Mesorhizobium japonicum MAFF 303099: one gene and its partner. The protein of the gene in region 1 interacts with the protein of each later gene in a pairwise test. Links are inferred from orthologs where the notes say so. Each region holds a gene or a part of one and is shown in the gene's direction. Other genes may lie near its edges.

Evidence for each region.
Region 2: the proteins of MAFF_RS32235 (region 1) and MAFF_RS17805 interact in binary tests that used the Escherichia coli proteins (3 or more experiments, as listed by UniProt). The link is inferred for Mesorhizobium japonicum MAFF 303099 from one-to-one orthologs.

What each region holds. Positions count from the first base shown.
Region 1 is NC_002678.2:6,541,385-6,552,133, forward strand. Bases 5,046-7,969 are described here. They hold MAFF_RS32235 (ABC-F family ATP-binding cassette domain-containing protein), read left to right. Parts: upstream 5,046-5,530; coding sequence 5,531-7,408; downstream 7,409-7,969. Other genes in these bases: MAFF_RS32230 (hypothetical protein), read right to left, coding at 5,308-5,544; MAFF_RS32240 (molybdopterin-containing oxidoreductase family protein), read left to right, coding at 7,499-7,969. In the rest of the region: MAFF_RS32195 (glutathione S-transferase family protein), read right to left, coding at 1-251; MAFF_RS32200 (DinB family protein), read left to right, coding at 319-831; MAFF_RS32205 (LysR substrate-binding domain-containing protein), read right to left, coding at 910-1,869; MAFF_RS39835 (hypothetical protein), read left to right, coding at 1,982-2,818; MAFF_RS32215 (DMT family transporter), read left to right, coding at 2,864-3,790; MAFF_RS32220 (hypothetical protein), read left to right, coding at 3,783-3,986; MAFF_RS32225 (MucR family transcriptional regulator), read left to right, coding at 4,139-4,591; more of MAFF_RS32240, read left to right, coding at 7,970-9,010; MAFF_RS32245 (flavin-containing monooxygenase), read right to left, coding at 9,035-10,222; MAFF_RS32250 (Lrp/AsnC family transcriptional regulator), read right to left, coding at 10,258-10,737. UniProt on the Escherichia coli protein: Genetic data indicate it may be involved in ribosome assembly or function.
Region 2 is NC_002678.2:3,417,500-3,428,874, reverse strand. What follows is about bases 2,006-5,555. They hold MAFF_RS17805 (2-oxoglutarate dehydrogenase E1 component), read left to right. Parts: upstream 2,006-2,367; coding sequence 2,368-5,355; downstream 5,356-5,555. Other genes in these bases: odhB (2-oxoglutarate dehydrogenase complex dihydrolipoyllysine-residue succinyltransferase), read left to right, coding at 5,398-5,555; MAFF_RS17810 (hypothetical protein), read left to right, coding at 2,006-2,331. Outside these bases: MAFF_RS17825 (cupin domain-containing protein), read left to right, coding at 1-128; MAFF_RS17820 (DUF1579 family protein), read left to right, coding at 131-628; sucD (succinate--CoA ligase subunit alpha), read left to right, coding at 641-1,543; more of MAFF_RS17810, read left to right, coding at 1,585-2,005; more of odhB, read left to right, coding at 5,556-6,672; MAFF_RS17795 (hypothetical protein), read left to right, coding at 6,683-7,264; MAFF_RS17790 (hypothetical protein), read left to right, coding at 7,330-7,782; MAFF_RS17785 (SDR family oxidoreductase), read left to right, coding at 7,779-8,534; MAFF_RS40315 (hypothetical protein), read right to left, coding at 10,141-10,431; MAFF_RS17775 (DUF2867 domain-containing protein), read left to right, coding at 10,692-11,168; MAFF_RS17770 (TraB/GumN family protein), read right to left, coding at 11,172-11,375. UniProt on the Escherichia coli protein: E1 component of the 2-oxoglutarate dehydrogenase (OGDH) complex which catalyzes the decarboxylation of 2-oxoglutarate, the first step in the conversion of 2-oxoglutarate to succinyl-CoA and CO(2).

The sequences.
Region 1 (10,749 bases):
GGCCGGTCCGGATAGGCGTCCTCGAGATAGAGCGCGATGGCGAAGGAATCGATGACGACCTTGTCGCCGTCGCGGATCACCGGAACGGTTTTCGAAGCGCCGCCCTCGATGGTGGGCACCTCGAGAAAACGCGTCGGCGCGGTCGAGATATCAAGCCCCTTGTGGGCCAGCGCCATCGTCGCCTTCCAGCAATGCGGACTGAACGGACGGCTCGCGTCACGCCCGACGAGCTCATAAAGCAGAATGGTCATTGGCGCGGGTCTCTTTGCGGTCTAGGTATCGCTCGCGACACCCCGAAACGGGGGGGCGGGAGAAAAGATGAAACAGCACTTCATGATGTTTGCGGCGTATAATCAATGGGCCAATGGCCGCATCTATGATGCCGCCGCGGACCTCGATGACGAGGAATTCAATCGCGATGTCGGCGCCTTCTTCGGCTCGCTGATGGGCACCCTCAACCATCTGCTTGCCGCCGATCGCATCTGGATGAAGCGCTTCACCGGCGAGGGCGACGCGCCGACGGCACTGGACGCCATACTGCATCGGGCCTTTCCCAAGCTGAGGACGGCGCGCGAGGCGGAGGACCGGCGGATCATCGACTGGCTTTCCGGCTTGAGCGACAAGGCGCTGTCGGGCCGCTTCACCTATATGACGCTGTCGGATATGCGCACCGTCTCGCAGCGCCTTGCGCCTGCGCTGGCGCATGTCTTCAACGACCAGACCCATCATCGCGGCCAGGCGCATATGATCCTGACGGTTCTGGGCCGTCCTTCCGTGCTGCTCGATCTGGCGCATTTCCAGCGTACCGAAGAGGGCAGGGCTTTCGCCTGATCCAGGTAAGCGGCCCGCGCCGACTATCGCCGCATCTTCTGCAGAAGCATGGCCTTCACGTCAGGCCATTCGGCAATTTCAGACAGCTTCGGTAGCCAGGTCGCGGATTTCACTGTCCAATTGGCGTTGCGTCAAAGCCGCTTCCGCCATGACCCATTGTTTGAACAGCAGAACCTTGCGTGCGGCAAGGCACTTGTGGGGAGACACGAAATACCAGCCGGCGCTATTGGGATGGTGGACGGCAAAGGGAGCGACCAGCTTTTCGGCGCGAATGTCGCTGGCCATATAGGCACGGTTGGCCACGGCAAAGCCCATTCCTGCATTGGCCGCCTCGTAGGACATCATGCACGAGTCGAAATAGATGCTTTTGGTTTCGCTGAGCACGAAGCTGGCGCCGGCGAAACCAAGCCAGGATTGCCAGTTCTGGGTGCAGGTGTCGGAATGCAGAAGCGTGAAGTGCCTGAGATCGTCCGGCTCCACCTTGGACACCGGCTTGTCGCCGAGAACCTCATGGAACAATTTGCGGCTGCACACCGGTGTCAGGTCTTCCCGAAACAGCAGATCGGATGGCAGCCCGTTGAAATGGCCGTCGCCATAGCGGATTTCGAGGTCGAAATCGGAGGTCGAGAACTCATGCGTCGCGTAGGAGGTCGAAACCCGCATCACGATATCGGGATATCGCCGCTGGAACTCCGGCAGGCGCGGAAACAGCCAGCGCGCGGCGAAGGTCGGCAGCACGGATATCTTCAGCACATGTTCCTGCGATTGTCCGGTCGCTTCCATGCTAGCGGCGACGATCCGCTCCAGCGCCTCGCGAACGCGCGAGACATAGGTCTCGCCTTCCGGCGTCAGCGACACCGCATTGCCGCCGCGCTGGAAAATCTTGAAGCGCAGCTGGTCTTCCAGGCTCTTGACGCGCTGGCTGACCGCTGAAGCGGTGATGAACTGTTCCTCGCCGGCTCGCGTGAAATTCCCGTGGCGCGCAGCACTCTCCACGATTTTCAGCGAATTGAGGTTGACCTGACTGAGCAAACGCACGGGCTTCGACCTTAAGCTGGGCTTACACTAGCACCAGCATTCCTAATTTTACAGGGGGGGCTAATTCAATCGACTGTTAACTAAGTGTTTGCCCCCCACTTGGAGAAGTACAATGAACGCACATACCATACCCGAACTGCGCTATGCGATGAGCCGTGAGGCCATTATCGGCCACGAAACCGCCTGGAAAGTGTCGAGTTTCGGCGTTGCACAGTATCTGCATGGCTATGACCCGGCACTGCTCGCCGCAATCGAGGAGGCCGCGCTGAAGCTCAAGGACAGTCATGCCGTGCACAAGCACCTCGACCTGACCTTCATCACCGGCGCCGACCGTTTCATCCCCGAAATCAAGGAGTTGCTGCACGACAAGCTGCGCCTGGAGCGGCTGTCCGACATGATGGGCACGAAGCTGGAGCCCTATCCGCTGTCGATCGTCGGTTCGACCGTCACCTTCATGAATCCCAGGGACGGCGCCGTCGAATGGCATTGCGACGGCGTTCCGGTCACCGAGCTTATTCCTTTGTCGATCAGCAATCCGCTGGTCGGGGGCCATCTCGAAATCTATTGCGACGATTCCGAGACCGGCCGCGCCATCCTCGAATCCGGCCGCGAGATCCCGCGCAACCGCATCATGCGCATCGATCACAAGATGAACTACGCGACACTCGGACAGTTTCTTGGCGTGCTGCATCGCACCGCCCCGATCCAGTACGGCGAGCGCGTCACCCTGGTGCTCAACCAGCGTTCGGTGGCCAAGCCCTATGTCGACGACAACCGCATGTTCTATCTCGCCGCCGACAATGATCACGACCGCGAGTGGGTCAACGAATTGGCCGAAGATGTCTGGACCAACCAGTTGCCGGCCTATCGCCGGTTCGAGGCGGAGCATCCGACGCCCGCTCCGGCCTCCGAAACACAGGTTTCGGGCGGAGCCAGGGGATCATGGTAGTCAACCATGATCCCGAGAAGTGGGAGCCGGTCTTCGGACGAGATCATGGTCCAACACAGGGATAGAGCCCCAGGCCGATTGTTTCGGCATGGATCAAGTTCGATATCCGCGCTTGTCTTTGCTGCCGGCGCGGTGGCTTTGTGGTCGACCAATGCCTTGGTCGGCAAATCCCTGCTGGCAACCCATCCGGTATCGCAAGTGCAGTTCCTGCAATTTGCGGGAGCTGCACTGGTCTTCGCCTTGATCCGGTTCATGAGCCGTGAGGCGGCTCCATCGGTCGCGCCCCGGGCCGCGGTCGCAGCGCTTGCCGTCGGCATCATCGGTCTGGTCGGCACCATGGTGCTGCAATACATCGCCTTCGCCTCGATGCCGGTGATCGAAGCCAATCTCGTGGCCTACACCTGGCCCTTGATGGTCGCCGCGGCGGTGATCGCCTTCGACAATCCCCGGCGTCCGGCCTTGCTGGGTCTTGCCGCGGTCCTTGGGTTTGTCGGCGTCGCGCTGGTGATTTCGGGAGGGCGTGAGAACAACTGGTTCCAAGGCGATCTCGTCGGCTATTTCGCCGCATTCGGGTCTGCGCTGTGCATGGCGTTCTATTCGGTGATGGTGGGACGGCTCGCCACTTCGCCCGATCGCCTGCTGCTACCTTCATCGCTGGTCGGCGTCGCCTTGGCGCTTCTATGGTCCGCTGGCGAAGGCGTCGCCTGGCCCGCCGGCATGGATCTGGCCCTCGGGCTCTATCTCGGCGCCGGCCCGATGGGGCTGGGTTATTACTTCTGGTCGCGCGCCTTGAAGCTTGAAGGCAGCGGCAAGGTCGCGGTCGTCGCCTATCTCACGCCGATTGCGTCGACATTGCTGCTGACGCTGTCCGGGGAACAGTTGACGACGACCGCCATTGCCGGCGCTGTCCTCGTCATCGGCAGTTGTATCGCGGTCGGTCTGGAGCGCTCGGAGGCGCAAGACTATGTTTGACGACAATGAACGTCTCGCTAGGCAGGAAGCGCATTGGCTGATCAAGGAATTTGGCGCCGAGGCACCGCTTTACGCGGCGATGAAGGCTGAAAAGGCGATTGAGCAGAAGGATTTCGGGCGCTGTGCCCGTTGGCGGCGTATTCTTGAGATATTGGCGGATGCCCGGACGACCAAGTCTGCCGCTTCCAAGTATTAGATTTTCTAATTTGCGCGGCGTCGATTTCCCATAAAAATAGTTGACGCCAAGTCTTGATTCGTTTTGGCGCTTGGCGACCCGCTGGGGGACGCGGTTAAAGAGATACATCGACGAAAGTCTTCGCTGGGGTGGATGACTTTCTCGCAAATAGGATGAAAGAATTGTCAAATATCGAGGATAAGACCGTTATAGAGCTAACGGCCGATATTGTCTCGGCTTATGTCGGCAACAATCCACTCCCGGCTTCTGGCCTGCCTGACCTGATTGCCAGCGTCAGTGCATCGGTTCGGAAGCTGGCTGGCGCGGTCGTCGTGGAAAGCCCGAGCCTGGTTCCGGCCGTCAACCCGAAAAAGTCGGTGTTTCCCGACTACATCATCTGCCTGGAGGACGGAAAGAAGTTCAAGTCGCTCAAGCGACACCTCAGGACAGACTATGGTTTGAGCCCGGACGACTATCGGGCCAAATGGGGCCTGCCACCGGATTACCCGATGGTTGCCCCGAATTACTCGGCGACCCGGTCGGCGCTGGCAAAGTCGACAGGGCTTGGCCGCAAACCGGCAGCAGCGCCGGCCGCCGTGGCAAAGAAAGGCAAGGCAAAGGCCTGAGCGGGCGGCCTCCTGAAAGGCCCGGTCGCTTTGTTCTGCGCAAGTCGCAGCACGATTGCCTGGTGCAATCGTGCTGCCGTGTCGATGTGAGCGGCGCAATTTGGGTGCCGCGTTCTAAAGAAAAAAATCTGGAGCAGTTCACCGTTTAAGTGAAACATGAACTGCTGCAATGCTTATTTTGAAGCAAAGGGAAAGCGCAGTGCGCTTGTTCTGGACAAGATGTTCACGCTTTTCCTGGAATTGCTCGGTGGATCGAAACCTTTAGATCGCAATCAACATTGCCGCGCGTCCCTACGACCACGATGATGTAGTCGCCGTCCTTGGGAAGGGCGCCGCTCCATTTGGTGACGCCCGCACCGGTGCCGGCTATTGTTGGGCCTTGTACATCGATGCCGCTGTCGCCTTTCTGGTGGTGGCGCCGGGTAGGTAGATGGAGAAAACGCCGTTGTTCTCCACCGAACTGAGTATGATCTCGGCTTTTTTGCCCGGCCCTTGCGCCAAATGAGTAGGTGGCACTCGCCCCTCGCTCTACACCGTCGCTGATGGTGGCGCTGGACTTGCCTGCGGGAAAATGGATCGGCGTCGCGGATAATCGTCTGCATTCTGCCCATGTGTCGCGCTCGCGCCGACGACGATGGTAACTGAAAGCAAAGTTGAGACAACGCTGTTCTTGGTCAACACTCGATCTCTCCCGTTTAGTCGGTACTAAAATTATATCAACACGAATAGAAATAGTATAAATTCCTCAGGCCGGTATCTTCAATATCCGTTCCGGCGGTCTTGCGATCGGCGACTTGGCAATCAAAGTCCGAGCGACGCCATTTGATGCCCCCGGGTTGATGCCGGAGGGCGCTGCCGCTGCCGCCCGTTTTCACGCGATCGGGCCAACTGGCCCGCAAGGCCTTGCGAAGCGTCGATGTCCGGTGCAAAAGCGCGGCCATGCTGATCATCAACGACCTTTCGCTCCGCATGGCCGGGCGCCTGCTTCTCGACCACGCCTCGCTGACCTTGCCGGCCGGCACCAAGGCCGGCCTTGTCGGTCGCAACGGCACCGGCAAGACGACGCTGTTCAAGGCCATCACGGGAGATTTTCCCTCCGAGACCGGTTCGATCAGCCTGCCGAAGAACACGCGTATCGGCCAGGTGGCGCAGGAAGCGCCCGGAACCGAGGAGCCGCTGATCGAGATCGTGCTCAAGGCCGACGTCGAACGCACGGCGCTGCTCGAAGAGGAAAAGACGGCCACCGATCCGCACCGCATCGCCGACATCCACATGCGGCTGGCCGACATCGACGCGCATTCGGCCGAGTCCCGCGCGGCCACCATCCTGGCCGGCCTCGGCTTCGATGACGCGGCGCAAGGCCGGCCGGCCTCGTCCTTCTCCGGCGGCTGGCGGATGCGCGTGGCATTGGCGGCCGTGCTGTTTTCAGAGCCGGACCTTCTGCTGCTCGACGAGCCGACCAACTATCTCGATCTCGAAGGCACGTTGTGGCTGGAAAACTACGTGTCGAAATACCCGCACACCGTGCTTCTGATCTCGCACGATCGCGACCTGCTCAACCGGGCCGTCAACTCGATCGTTCACCTCGACCAGAAGAAGCTGACCTTCTGGCGCGGCGGCTACGATCAGTTCGAGCGCCAGTACACCGAGCAGAAGGAATTGCAGGAAAAGGGCCGCGTCAAACAGGAAGCCGCCCGCAAGCACATGGAGTCCTTCGTCGAGCGTTTTCGCGCCAAGGCGTCCAAGGCCAGACAGGCACAGTCACGCATCAAGGCCCTGGAAAAGATGAAGCCGATCGCGGCCATCGTGAACGATTCGGTGCGGCCGTTTTCATTTCCGGAACCGGTGAAGACCGTGGCCTCGCCGATCGTAGCGCTGAACAACGTCAATGTCGGCTACACCGAAGGCCAGCCGATCCTCAAGAAGATGACGCTGCGCATCGACGCCGACGACCGCATCGCGCTGCTCGGCGCCAACGGCAACGGCAAGTCGACTTTCGCCAAATTGCTATCCGGCCGGCTGAAGCAGGAGAGCGGCACAATGACGGTGGCGCCGGGGCTGAAGGTGGCGATCTTCGCCCAGCATCAGCTCGACGATCTGCGCCCGGAGGAAAACGCCTATGAGCATGTCCGCCGGCTGATGCCGGAGGCGCCGGAATCCAAGGTGCGCGGCCGCGTCGCCCAGTTCGGTCTGACGACCGAGAAGATGAATACGCCCGCCAAGGACCTGTCCGGTGGCGAGAAGGCGCGGCTGTTGATGGGTCTGTCGGCCTTCGAGGGGCCGAACCTGTTCATCCTAGACGAACCGACCAACCATCTAGATATCGACAGCCGTGAATCGCTGATCCATGCGCTCAACGAATTTCCCGGCGCCGTCATTCTGATCTCGCACGACCGGCATCTCTTGGAGGCGACCGCCGATCGGCTGTGGCTGGTCAAGGACGGCGCGGTCAACCCGTATGACGGCGATCTTGAGGACTACAAGACGCTGGTCACTGGCGTGTCCGGCGATCGCCGTGGTAAGCGCGAGGCGGACAAGGCGTCCAAGGCCGACCGCCGCCGCGATGCGGCCGCGCGCCGTGCCGCCTTCGAACCGCTGGCCAAGGAAATCCGCGCCACCGAGGCTCTGATGGACCGCATCCGCAAGCGCATTGACGGCATCGAGGACGAACTGGCCAATCCGGCGATTTACGAAAAGGATCCCTCGACCGCGACCAGGCTAGCCAAGGAGCGCTCGCAGCTAGCCCAGACGCTGGCCGGCCATGAGGAAAAATGGCTGACCATGTCGGCCGAATACGAGGAAGGCACGGCGGAGTAGGAGAGCGTTCTTTCCTTCTTTCCCTTGGGGGAGAAGGGAAGGCGCTATCTGGCCCTACACGCCACGCCCGAAACTCGCTAGACATGCTTCATGAACCAGCACGCCAAGCTTCGCATCGGCCATTCAGCCTGTCCGCATGATTGCCCGTCGACCTGCGCCCTCGAGGTCGAACTGCTCGACGGCAACCGCATCGGCCGCGTCCATGGCGCCAAGGCCAACACCTACACATCGGGCGTCGTCTGCGCCAAGGTCGCCCGCTATGCCGACCGTGTCCATCATCCCGACCGCTTGCTGAAGCCGCTGATCCGCGCCGGCGCCAAGGGCGATGGCGTCTGGCAGGAAGCGAGTTGGGAGGCGGCGCTCGACCTCGTCGCCGAAAAGTTCATCGCAGCCGAAGAGAAATACGGGTCGGAGACGGTTTGGCCCTATTTCTATGCCGCCTCCTGCATCGCTGCGGTAACCGGCAGTTGGCAGTATGAGGGTGGCGGCGCCTTCCATTCGAATTCCGGCATCTTCAAGCTCAACCAGGAGGTGCTGGAAGGCACCAGGATGCGCGATCCCTCGATCCGCTATCTCGACCATTCGCGCATCGGCCCGGTGCTGACCGGCGCCAGCGACGCGCTCTATGGCGGGCCGCCGGTCACGGCGATGCTGATCCAGAACACCAATCCGGTGAATGTCGCTCCCGAGCAGCGGCTGGTGAAGCAGGGCTTTCTGCGCGACGACCTGTTCGCTTGCGTGCACGAGCAGTTCATGACCGACACGGCCAGGCTTGCCGATGTGGTGCTGCCGGCGACGATGTTTCTGGAACATGACGACGTCTACAAGGGCGGCGGCAACCAGCACATCACGCTGGGGCCGAAGCTGATCGAGCCGCCGGAAGGGCCGCGCACCAACCATTTCGTCATCGAGCAGCTGGCTGAGCGCCTGGGGGTCGCTGACCGCCCGGGTTTCGGCCTCACCGAACAGCAGCATATCGACATCATTCTCGGCAAGCGCGGGCTGGGCAGCTTCGACAGCTTGAAAGAGCAGAAATGGGTGGATCTGCAGCCGGATTTCGAGACCGCGCATTTCATCAAGGGGTTTGGCCATTCGGATGGGAAATTCCGCTTCCGCGCCGACTGGACGGGCCAGGCGGCTCCCAACCGGCCGCCGAAGAGCATGGGCCTGTTCGGACCGGTGGAGCGCCTGCCTGAGTTTCCCGACCATGTCGACCTGATCGAAGTGGCGGACGATGCGCATCCATTCAGGTTGACGACCTCGCCGGCGCGCAACTTCCTCAACTCGACCTTTGCCGAGACGCCGGTGTCGAAGGAAAAGGAAGGCAGGCCGGCGTTGCTCCTGCATCCCGACGATGCAGCGGACCTTGGGCTTGCCGATGGTGACCGCGTCGAGGTCGGCAACCAGCGCGGCGACCTGGTGCTGCATGCGAAATTCTTCGACGGCATCAAGCGCGGCGTGGTGATCGCCGAAGGCATCTGGCCGAACAGCGCGCATGAGCGCGGCGAGGGCATCAACGTGCTGACCGGCGCCGATGCGCCCGCGCCCTATGGCGGCGCTGCCTTCCACGACAACAAGGTCTGGCTGCGCAAGGCTGGTTGATCAGAGCGAAGCGCTGGAGGCCGACTATACCGGCAGAATCTCAGCCGCCTTCTTCCTGTTCAGCCGGTGCCGGATGTCGTCGGCGATCGCCTGGGCCTCGATCCCGATCTCGCGCAGCAATCCGGTGACTGCATTGTGGAAACCGATCAGGTAGAGGCCGAGATCCGAAGCTTTGGGGGTAACGCCGCTGCGGTCTGGCTGGATGCCGGGCTCGAGGAATCTGGCATAGCCCGGCCGGTAACCGGTGGCGAAGATGATCGCGTCGAATTCGCCGTGTTTGCCGTCGGCGAAACGGGCGCCGCGTTGCGAAATCTCGGTAATATCGGGCGCCACCTTGATCGCGCCTTCGCGGATCTTGCCGATGGTGCCCACGTCGATCACCGGAATGCGCGATGCGACCGCTATCTGTTCCAGCAGTCCCTGTCCTGGCCGTTTGAGCCCGTATTTGTCCAGCCTGCCCAGAACCAGGTCGAGAATGACTGGGAAAAGAGCGTCGTTCAAGCGTTGCGGCCCCAGGCGCGCCGCCATGCCGACCATCTGGATAGGCACGCCGAACAGTTCGCGCGGCACGATATGAACGCCGCCGCGCACGGAAATCGTCGGCTGTGCGCCGTTTTCCGCCAGATCGAGCGCAATCTCCGCACCGGTGTTGCCCATGCCGATGACCAGCACCGACTGACCGGCAAAAGGCTTGGCATTGCGATAGTCGGCGCTGTGCAATGTCTTGCCTGTGAAGGTGTCGATACCGGCAAATGCGGGCCGCAAGGGCTCGGCATTGTAGCCTGACGCGATCACCACATCTTTGGCGCGCAACGGCCCGGATGCCGCGTCCACACGCCAGCCGCGACCGTCCTGGGTGACCGCTTTGACCGTTTCTCCAAACTGGGGCCTGAGGTCGAAGCGCTGCGCATACGCGTCGAGATAGTCGACGAAGAGAGCGCGCGGCACATAACGCGGATAGTGTTTGGGAAAGGGCACGAAGGGCAGCGACGAATAGCGCTTGGTCGTATGCAGGTGGACCCGCTCGTAATGGCGCCGCCAGGCAGGCGCGGCCTGCTGCTCTTTTTCGATGATGATGAAGTCGACACCGGCCTGCCGCAGGCATGCGGCAACGGCCAGGCCCGCTGGCCCGGCCCCGATGATCGCTACTGTCGTGGTATCGTCCAAGCGCGCCTCCCGGCTCAATTCGCGTCCTGAGAATGTCAAAAACATGGCGGGACGGGCTGAAGCCTGCCCTCCGGCGAGGTTCAATCCGGCAACGGTACCGTCAGCCCGACCTTGACGCGGTCCATGGCCACGAAGGTGCGGAATTTCCGGACATTGTTGCTGCCGAAGAACAGCTTTCGCGTCAGCGCCTCATAGGCGCCCATGTCGGCCACGGTAATGACGAGGATGAAGTCGGCCTCGCCGGTGACATAGTAGCATTGCTGCACTTCGGGCGTTTGCGAGAATTGCCGCTTGGCTGCGTCGATCAATTCGGTGCGTTCGCTCTCCAGCTCCACCTCGACGAAGATGGTGATGGGCTTGCCGACCGCCGCGGGTTCGATGATTGCGACATTGCTGGCGATGACGCCGGCCTGCTCCATGCGCTTGATGCGGCGCTGCACCGCCGGCGCCGACAGGTTCACCGCCTCGCCGATCAGCCGCTGCGGCGTCGTGTTGTCGCGCTGCAGGACGGCAAGGATGGCGAGATCGAAACTGTCGAGCGGGGGCGATGATGGAGGCAATGGCGGTATCCC
Region 2 (11,375 bases), 3.1 Mb from region 1 along the record:
GCGGTGTCGAACATCGGCCGCGTTCGCTCACCGCCGAGCCCGTGGTGCTGATGTTCGAGCCGGCGACGACGCTCAACACCGGCAACGCCAAGAGCGACCTCACCGTCACCGATCTGAAGCGGCTCTGACCATGAACGCTGCCTCCTTCTCTTCGCTTTCCGCCGATCACCAGCGCCTGCAGGCGCTGGTCGGTGCGTGGCGCGGCGAGGAAGAGGTCGCGGCCACGCAATGGACCGATGCCGGCACGGCGACGTCGGAAGTGCTGGCAGAGGCACAGTTCGGCGGCCTGTTCGTGGTTCAGCGCTATCGCCAGCGCCGCGACGGCACGATTTCCTTCGGTTCGCACAATGTGTTCGGCTTCGACCAGCAGAACAGCCTCGTCACCATGCACCAGTTCGATTCGATGGGCTTTGTGCCGGCCTCGCCGGCCACGGGCACGTGGAATGGCAGCGAGCTCAATCTGGAGCGGTCGTCGCCGCGTGGCACGGCGCGGGTGACGTATATTTTCGACGATGCCGACACCTATCGCATGCGACTGCATTTCAAACCCGCCGGCAGCGATGGCTGGCAAGACATGGTGAGTGGCGTCTACCGGCGCGTCTCGCCTTCCTCGATCAACAGTTTTTAGAAAAGGGCTCCGATGTCCATTCTCGTCGACAAGAACACCAAGGTGCTGGTGCAGGGCCTGACCGGCAAGACCGGTACGTTCCACACCGAACAGGCGCTGGCCTATCACGGCACCAAGATGGTGGGTGGCATCCATCCCAAGAAGGGCGGCGAGACGTGGACCGGCTCGAAGGGCGAGAGCCTGCCGATCTTCGCCACCGTCGCCGAAGGTAAGGCAAAGACCGGGGCCAACGCCTCCGTCGTTTACGTGCCGCCGGCAGGTGCCGCCGAAGCGATCCTGGAAGCGATCGAGGCCGAGATCCCGCTGATCATCTGCATCACCGAAGGCATTCCGGTGATGGACATGGTCAAGGTCAAGGCGCGGCTCGACCGCTCGACCTCGCGGCTGATCGGCCCGAACTGCCCGGGCGTTCTCACCCCCGACGAATGCAAGATCGGCATCATGCCTGGAAACATCTTCCGCAAGGGCTCGGTCGGCGTTGTTTCGCGCTCGGGAACACTTACCTATGAGGCCGTGTTCCAAACCACCAATGTCGGCCTCGGCCAGACCACCGCCGTCGGCATCGGTGGCGACCCGGTCAAGGGCACCGAGTTCATCGACGTGCTCGAGATGTTCCTGGCCGACGATGAGACCAAGTCGATCATCATGATCGGCGAGATCGGCGGTTCGGCCGAGGAAGACGCCGCGCAGTTCCTCAAGGACGAAGCCAAGCGTGGCCGCAAGAAGCCGATGGCCGGCTTCATCGCCGGGCGCACGGCGCCGGCCGGCCGCACGATGGGCCATGCCGGCGCGGTCATCTCCGGCGGCAAAGGCGGCGCCGAGGACAAGATCGCGGCGATGGAATCGGCCGGCATCAAGGTCTCGCCGTCACCGGCGCGGCTGGGAACGACGCTGGTCGAGGCGATCAAGGGATAAGAACGCGAGCAGTCGAGCTTTCGAATGCCGATGAGCAGGACATGGAAGACGAGAAGCGCATCATTCTATGCATACCAGGCCTTTGGGAAGGCAGGTCGGCCTTTGTGCGCGCTGTTGCAGAGGCCTCGCTGCCTTCAGCCGACTATGTGGCTGCGGGGATGATCATGATGCATGGCCCGAGCAAAGCTGCGTTCGAGTTTGATTTCTGCGACCGTGACGAGGACATGATGAGGGCCTTTGCTGGCGCCGGCCTCGTCAATGAGCTCGGCAAGGATGTCATCGACAAAATCGACTCGCATAAGAGCGTCGTCTACCTGCTCTCGACCTCCTCACAAACGAAGGAAACATCGATCTCCATCGCAAAGGCGGCAGCTCATCTGATCAAGGCCGGCGGTCTTGGCGTGAAGGTTGAAACGGCAGGCAAGGCCTTCTCGGCGGATCAATGGCTTGAACGGACAAACGGTGATTTCGTCGAGATCTACGGGCTGATGGTTCTGGATTCCGTCACGGACGGTACGACGACCTACAGCTGTGGCATGCGCAATCTGGGGCTTTGGGATTCTATCGTTTCAGGCGACGAGTTTCAGTCTGCCGTCAAGCTGCTTCGCGGCTTCAACATGTATCAACTCCACGAAAGCCCCGAGCTTTTGGCCGGTCAGACGTTTGGACTGGAAGCAGGCGCACCACGATATAGTTTGAGTGTGGAAGCGCAGCAGCCTGACGGAGACCACAATCTGTATGCAAACCCTTTTGGCATGTGGCGGCTTAGCCGTGTGGCAGCGCACTAGGGATAGGGAGAACGGAGCAACGCTCCGCTAGATAAAATGGCACGACAAGATCAAACCAACGACCAATTCTCGCTCACCTCATTCCTCTATGGCGGCAACGCCGATTACATCGACGCGCTCTATGCCGCCTATGAGGACGATCCCGCCTCGGTCAATCCCGAGTGGCAGGAGTTCTTCGCCGGGCTGAAGGACGATGCCGGCGACGTGCGCAGGAACGCCAAGGGCGCCTCCTGGGCCAAGCCGTCCTGGCCGCTGCAGGCCAATGGCGAATTGGTGTCGGCGCTCGACGGCAATTGGGGCATCGTCGAGAAGCACCTGGAAAAGAAGGTCAAGGACAAGGCGGTCACCAATGGCGTCGTCTTGTCCGATGCCGACGTGCATCAGGCGACGCGCGATTCGGTGCGCGCCATCATGATGATCCGCGCCTATCGCATGCGCGGCCATCTGCACGCCAATCTCGATCCGCTCGGCATCGCCAAGCCGCTCGAGGACTACAACGAGCTGTCGCCGGAGAATTACGGCTTCACCGCAGCCGATTACGACCGGCCGATCTTCCTCGACAATGTGCTCGGGCTCGAATTCGGCACCATCCGGCAGATGCTGGAGATCCTCACCCGCACCTATTGCTCGACGCTCGGCGTCGAGTTCATGCACATCTCCGATCCCGAGGAGAAGGCCTGGATCCAGGCGCGCATCGAGGGCGCCGACAAGGAGATCTCCTTCACCAACACCGGCAAGAAGGCGATCCTGCAGAAGCTGGTCGAGGCCGAAGGCTTCGAGCAGTTCATCGACGTCAAGTACAAGGGCACCAAGCGCTTCGGCCTCGATGGCGGCGAGGCGCTGATCCCGGCGCTGGAGCAGATCGTCAAGCGCGGCGGCCAGCTCGGCATGAAGGAGATCGTGCTGGGCATGGCGCATCGCGGCCGGCTCAACGTGCTCTCCCAGGTGATGGCAAAGCCGCACCGCGCCATCTTCCATGAGTTCAAGGGCGGCTCGGCCGCTCCCGACGAGGTCGAAGGCTCGGGCGACGTCAAGTACCATCTCGGCGCCTCGTCGGACCGCGAGTTCGACGGCAACAAGGTGCATTTGTCGCTGACCGCCAACCCGTCGCACCTGGAAATCGTCGATCCTGTGGTGATGGGCAAGGCGCGCGCCAAGCAGGACTATCTGTTCGGCCGCGGCCGCGAGGAGATCGTGCCGCTGGAGGAACGCGCCAAGGTGCTGCCGCTGCTCCTGCATGGTGATGCTGCCTTCGCCGGCCAGGGCGTGATCGCCGAAATCCTCGGCCTGTCGGGCCTGCGCGGCCACCGCGTCGCCGGCACGCTGCACTTCATCATCAACAACCAGATCGGCTTCACCACCAATCCGCGCTTCTCGCGCTCGTCGCCCTATCCGTCCGATGTCGCCAAGATGATCGAGGCGCCGATCTTCCACGTCAATGGCGACGACCCGGAAGCCGTGGTGCACGCCACCAAGGTGGCGATCGAGTTCCGCATGAAGTTCCACAAGCCGGTGGTCGTGGACATGTTCTGCTACCGCCGCTTCGGCCACAATGAGGGCGACGAACCGGCCTTCACCCAGCCGATCATGTATCGCAACATCCGCACCCATAAGACGACGGTGCAGATCTATGCCGACCGGCTGATCGCCGAGGGCCACATCACCCAGGCCGAACTCGACCAGATGAAGGCCGACTGGCGCGCGCATCTGGAATCCGAATGGGAAGTCGGCCAGCACTACAAGCCCAACAAGGCCGACTGGCTGGATGGCGCCTGGTCGGGCCTGCGCACGGCCGACAACCAGGACGAACAAAGGCGCGGCAAGACCGCCGTGCCGGTCAAGACGCTGAAGGAAATCGGCAAGAAGCTGACCGAGGTGCCGAAGGGTTTCGAGGCGCACAAGACCATCATCCGCTTCCTCGAAAACCGCCGCGAGGCGATCGAATCCGGCGAAGGTATCGACTGGTCGACGGCCGAGGCCCTGGCTTTCGGCGCCATCCTGCTCGACGGCAATCCGATCCGCCTGTCGGGGCAGGATTCCGAACGCGGCACCTTCTCGCAGCGCCATTCAGTGCTCTACGACCAGCGCGACGAGACTCGCTACATCCCGCTCAACAATCTGTCGGCGGCACAGGCCGGCTACGAAGTCATCAACTCCATGCTGTCGGAAGAGGCGGTGCTGGGCTTCGAATATGGCTACAGCCTGGCCGAGCCGAAGGCGCTGACCTTGTGGGAAGCGCAGTTCGGCGACTTCGCCAATGGCGCCCAGGTGGTGTTCGACCAGTTCATCTCGTCGGGCGAGCGCAAGTGGCTCAGAATGTCGGGCCTCGTCTGCCTGTTGCCGCATGGCTATGAAGGCCAGGGTCCGGAACATTCCTCGGCCCGGCTGGAGCGCTTCCTGCAGCTGTGCGCCGAAGACAATATGCAAGTGGCCAACTGCACAACGCCGGCCAACTATTTCCACATCCTGCGCCGGCAGCTGAAGCGCGACTTCCGCAAGCCGCTGATCCTGATGACGCCGAAGTCGCTGCTGCGCCACAAGCGGGCGGTGTCGACGCTGCCGGAAATCTCGGGCGAAAGCTCGTTCCACCGGCTGTTGTGGGACGACGCGCAGCTGTTGCCGAACCAGCCGATCAAGCTCACCAAGGACTCGAAGATCCGCCGCGTCGTGCTGTGCTCGGGCAAGGTCTATTACGACCTCTACGAGGAGCGCGAGAAGCGCGGCATCAACGACATCTACCTGCTGCGCGTCGAACAGCTCTATCCGTTCCCGGCCAAGGCGCTGATCACCGAACTGTCACGCTTCCGCAACGCCGAGATGGTGTGGTGCCAGGAGGAGCCCAAGAACATGGGCGCCTGGTCGTTCATCGACCCATATCTGGAATGGGTACTGGCGCATATCGACGCCAAGCATCAGCGGGTGCGCTACACCGGCCGGCCGGCGGCCGCGTCGCCGGCGACCGGATTGATGTCCAAGCACCTTGCCCAACTCGCCGCCTTGCTCGAAGACGCGCTCGGCGAATAAAGCAGGCGAATAGAACAGAACCGACAAGAACGGACAGGCACAATGGCTACCGAAATCCGCGTTCCCACTCTCGGCGAATCCGTCACCGAGGCGACCATCGGCAAATGGTTCAAGAAGGTCGGCGATGCCATTGCCGTCGACGAGCCGCTGGTCGAGCTCGAAACCGACAAGGTGACGGTGGAAGTTCCGGCCGCCGCCGCCGGCACGCTGGGCGAAATCGTCGCCAAGGAAGGCGAGACGGTCGGTGTCGGCGCTTTGTTGGGCTCGATCTCGGCTGGTGGCTCTGCGCCGGCGACCAAGCCGCAGGCGGTGTCGCAGGCCTCGTCGCCTGATGCGGCGTCGACCAGCAAGCAGGCCGCGGCCGAGACCGCCAAGATCGCCGGCGATGCCGGCGCGGTCGAGCCGCGCAGCATGCCGCCGGCGCCGGCTGCGGCAAAACTGATCGCCGAGAACAATCTGTCGGTTGACCAGCTTTCCGGCTCGGGCAAGCGCGGCCAGGTGCTGAAGGGCGACGTGCTCGACGCCATCGCCAAGGGCGCGCCGTCGCAGCCGGCCGAGACGCCGAGGGCTGCGCCGGCACCGATCGCGGTGCGTGCGCCATCCTCCGGCGACGATGCTTCGCGGGAAGAACGCGTGCGCATGACCAAATTGCGCCAGACCATCGCGCGCCGGCTGAAGGAAGCGCAGTCGACCGCCGCCATGCTGACGACCTTCAACGAGGTCGACATGTCGGCGGTGATGGCGCTGCGGACCAAGTACAAGGACGTGTTCGAGAAGAAGCATGGCGTGAAGCTCGGCTTCATGGGCTTCTTCACCAAGGCCGTCACCCATGCGTTGAAGGAAATCCCGGCGGTTAATGCCGAGATCGATGGCACCGACATCATCTACAAGAACTTTGCCCATGTCGGCGTCGCCGTCGGCACCGAGAAGGGCCTGGTCGTGCCGGTCGTGCGCGATGCCGACCAGATGTCGATCGCCGAGATCGAGAAGGAGATCGGCCGGCTCGGCATCGCCGCGCGCGACGGCAAGCTGTCGGTCGCCGACATGCAGGGCGGCACGTTCACGATTTCCAATGGCGGCGTCTACGGTTCGCTGATGTCGACGCCGATCCTCAACGCGCCGCAGTCGGGCATTCTGGGCATGCACAAGATCCAGGACCGGCCTGTCGTGGTTGGCGGCCAGATCGTGATCCGGCCGATGATGTATCTGGCGCTCAGCTACGATCACCGCATCGTCGACGGCAAGGAAGCCGTGACCTTCCTGGTGCGCGTCAAGGAAAGCCTGGAGGATCCGGAACGGCTGGTGCTCGATCTCTAGGCCTGCTGCGATGGCCGAGTCTGTCGAGCCAATCGACCTGTTCGAGCTTGTCGCGACAGGCCGCGCGGGTCCGATCGAACTCGGCAAGAGCAACCGTGAAACGGTTCGCAGCCTTATAGATACGGAGGATTTGCGAGCCGACAATCATTATCGCCACGGAGATCCCGAGTCGGCCTGGTGTATCTATGGCACCAATTGCGAGTTCTTCTTCAGCCCCGATTTTCGCTTGCGGTCGATTAGCATCGAACCTGTCTTCGGAAGATTGCAACCGGGTGGAATGATGTCGACTTGGCACGGCCATCTGGATGTCGATGTGGGGCGGCACCCAGCAATTTTTGGAGGCCGAAAGCCAATAGACATACATACTTTGCCGAAGGCCCTGCAGTTCCTGAACGAGAGCGAATTCAGGTGGACAATCGGCGGTGGCCGGGAGCGCGACATCTATATCGAGTTGGCGGATGGTTCTCGTATCTTGACCCTCAAATACGAGGTGAACACCATTCCGGTCGACAAGGATAATAACGTTGCGTTCGAGATAGACTATTTTCTCTCGACGATCCTCATTCTCGATCAAGCTGTTCAAGGCGGATAAGCGTGACGATCCGTTCGTTCTTGTCGGAAAGCCTGTCGACTGCATCGATAGCGGTCGGTGCGGCGATGATCCCGGCGAACGCGTTCGCCGCCTGCCCGATCGAGCTCGCCGTCTATGGCGATAGCCAGAGCGGCAGCGAGATCGATTTTACCCCGACCGGCACCTCGGCCACCGTCACCAACACGTTCCGCATGATCCTCGACAACAATGTGGTGCTGAACGGCATCGTCATGTGGAACGAGGGCGTGGCACGGCCGAACGGCGCGCTGATGTACAAATGCCCGGAGGGCGACACCACTGGTGCCGAGCTCGCCGCCTGCGCTCCTTGGCACGGCGTCATCTACACGTCGGACGACAAGGGTGGCATCGGGCTTTTGCCGGCGGAAGGCGTCGAGGCGCCGAAGACGCTGATCCTGCCGGATCTCGGTCCGGCGCTTCGTCAGTCCCCGGCCTATGGCGGTGGCGGATTTTCGAAAGTGCCGTGGGATGTGTTCACGCTGAAGGGATGCCAGGAATGAGCGAGGCGCAGAAGGTCCTGCTGGTCACCGGCGGCAGCCGCGGCATCGGCGCCGCGGTCTGCCGGCTCGGGGCGAAGGCCGGCTATCGCGTCGCGGTCAACTACGCCTCGAATAGGGCTGCCGCCGACGCCCTGGTTGCCGAGATCAAGGCTGCCGGCGGCGACGCTTTCGCGGTCAAGGGCGATGTCGGCGGCGAGGCCGACATCATCGCCATCTTCGAGGCCGTCGACCGCAGCTATGGCCGGCTTGACGCCTTCGTCAACAATGCCGGCATTGTCGATGCCAAGGCGCGCGTCGACGAGATGAGCGCGGCACGGCTCGAACGCATGATGCGCATCAACGTCGTCGGTTCCATTCTGTGCGCCCGTGAGGCGGTCAAGCGCATGTCGACCCGCCATGGCGGCAAGGGTGGAGCGATCGTCAACATCTCCTCGGCCGCGGCGGTGCTGGGCGCGCCGGACAATTATGTCGACTATGCCGCCTCCAAGGGCGCCATCGACACGTTCACCGTCGGGCTGGCCCGCGAGGTGGCGCTGGAAGGCATCCGCGTCAACGCGGTGCGGCCGGGCATCATCGACACCGACATCCATGCTTCCGGCGGACAGCCCGATAGGGTGGCGCTGATCCAGGACACGCTGCCGATGAAAAGGGCCGGCACCGCCGATGAAGTCGCGGCTGCGGTTCTCTATCTTCTATCCGACGCAGCGTCCTATACGACGGGCGCGATCCTGAATGTCAGCGGCGGCCGCTGAGCGCTCATGCAGTTCGAGCATGATGTTATCCGAAAACCGCGTCACACTTTTCGGCATCATGCTCAAAACAGAAGGACACTATCATGGCTTATGACGTCGTTATCATCGGATCGGGACCCGGCGGCTATGTCTGCGCCATCAAGGCGGCACAGCTCGACCTGAAGGTCGCGGTGGTCGAAAAGAACGCGACCTTCGGCGGCACCTGCCTCAACATCGGCTGCATCCCGTCCAAGGCGCTGCTCCATGCCTCCGAAATGTTCGCCGAGGCCGGCCATTCCTTCGACACGCTGGGCGTCGAGATCCCGGCGCCGAAGCTCAATCTGACGAAGATGATGGCGCACAAGGATGCGACGGTGGCGTCCAACGTCAACGGCGTCGCCTTCCTGTTCAAGAAGAACAAGATCGACAGCTTCCGCGGCACCGGCAAGGTGGTGGCGGCCGGCAAGGTGTCGGTGACGGGCGAGGACGGCAAGGTCGAGGAGATCGAGACGAAGAACATCGTCATCGCCACCGGTTCCGATGTCGCCGGCATTCCCGGCGTCAAGGTCGACTTCGACGAGAAAATCATCGTGTCGTCGACCGGCGCGCTGTCGCTGGACAAGGTTCCGGGCCACCTGGTGGTGGTCGGTGGCGGCGTCATCGGGCTCGAGCTCGGCTCGGTCTGGGCGCGGCTCGGCGCCAAGGTCACCGTGGTCGAGTTCCTCGACACGATCCTCGGCGGCATGGACGGCGAGGTCTCCAAGCAGTTCCAGAGGATGCTGTCGAAGCAGGGTTTCGAGTTCAAGCTCGGCGCCAAGGTCACCGGCGTCGCCAAGGCCAAGAAAGGTGCAACCGTCACCTTCGAGCCGGTGAAGGGCGGCGCCGCCGAAACCATCGCGGCCGATGTCGTGCTGATCGCCACCGGGCGCCGTGCCTATGCCGACAGTCTCGGGTTGAAGGAAGCAGGCGTCGAGGTCGACGAGCGCGGCCGCGTCAAGACCGACGGGCATCTCAAGACCAACGTCCCCGGCATCTACGCCATCGGCGATGTCATCGCCGGGCCGATGCTGGCGCACAAGGCCGAGGACGAGGGCGTGGCGGTGGCCGAAACCATCGCCGGCCAGGCCGGCCATGTGAACTATGAGGTCATCCCGAGCGTCGTCTACACCAGCCCGGAAATCGCCTCGGTCGGCAAGACCGAGGAAGAGCTGAAGAAGGCCGGCATCGATTACAAGGTCGGCAAATTCCCGTTCAGCGCCAATGGCCGTGCGCGCGCCATGCTGCACACGGACGGTTTCGTGAAAATCCTCGCCGACAAGGCCAGCGACCGCGTGCTCGGCGTGCACATTGTCGGCTTCGGCGCCGGCGAGATGATCCACGAGGCGGCGGTGCTGATGGAATTTGGCGGCTCGTCGGAAGACCTCGCCCGCACCTGCCACGCGCATCCGACGATGTCGGAAGCGGTGAAGGAAGCGGCGCTGGCCACCTTCTTCAAGCCGATCCACATCTAAAGCACCAGCGCTTGGTCATCCTCGGGCAAGCCCGAAGATGACGAACCCGTAGCGCCATCATCCAAAGCAAAACGGCCCGCCTTTCAGCGGGCCGTTCGTATTTGATGTCGAGCCGATCAGTTGGCTGGAGCAGGGGCCGGTGCGGGCGCAGGTGCCGGTGCCGGAGCCGGGGCTGGAGCCGGTGCTGGTTCAGCTGGCTTGGCCGGTTCGGCGGGCTTCATCGGTTCTGCCGGAGCGGGCGCCGGAGCCGGTGTGCTGGCCGCTGGCGGTTCGGCGGGTGCCGGATGCTCGCCGCGTCTGCCGAAAACGTAATACGCGACAATCGCCAGGATAACGACGACCAGAGCAATCAGCCAGGGGCTGCCGCCGCCACCGCTGCTTGGCCTGTCGTTTGATGGATTCGCCATAAAAGTGTCCTCCGTGGATGAAAATTATCAATCAACAGCCGTCAACGTGCAACCGTTGAATGGGTTTCACGCTAGGGAAGGAAAACGCCGAAAACGCGGCGTTTAGGGCCCCCCACTGCCATCCGACTCAATTGACGGCGATGACAGTATAGCCGGCTTTGCGGAAATCCTCGACCAGTCCCTCTCCGGGCTGGCGACGTTTCGCCACGCAGTGCCCCAAACCAACCGATGCTATCGTTGGTTGCGAGGGATTTGCCGATATGACGCCCACTGCACAGACTTTTCCCGATCCCGAAGGCATTCTTGCCGGCGCTCAGTTCGCCGACCGATACGTGCTGACAACCGATGGTCTTGCCCTGACCGCATTCGGCGCGGCCGAACGCGTCCTGGGGCGGACACCGAAATGGGTCGGCCGGCTCACGGCGCTGCGCAACCTTGCCGTCAGGCCATTTGGGCTGAAAACGGGGGCAGACCCCGACGCGCCGCCGGAAAGCAGGATCGGCATATTTCCGCTCATCAGCCAGGCACATGGCAAGGTCGTCCTTGGCCTGGACGACCGGCATCTCGATTTCCGCATCCTGGTGGAGGTGAACGACCTCGGCGCGGGTCGGCAGGAGGTGGCTGCGTCGACGATCGTGAAGACGCACAATCTGTTTGGGCGGACCTATCTCGCCATCGTCAAGCCGTTTCACCGGATCATCGTTCCGGCGGTGCTGGCTCAGGTCTTGATCAAGTAGGGGTTAAAGCCCCACGGCGGTGACGGTGTAGCCGGCCTTGCGGAAATCCTCGACCAGTCCCTCGGGACCGGGGAGGTGCAGCGCGCCGACCGCCATGAAGGCATTGCCCCTGGCCAGGATCGGCCCGGCGTGATCGACCATCACCTTGTTGCGGCTGGTGATCATGGTTTCCTCGAAGGCGGCATAGCCCGAGGCGTCGTTCTGCTC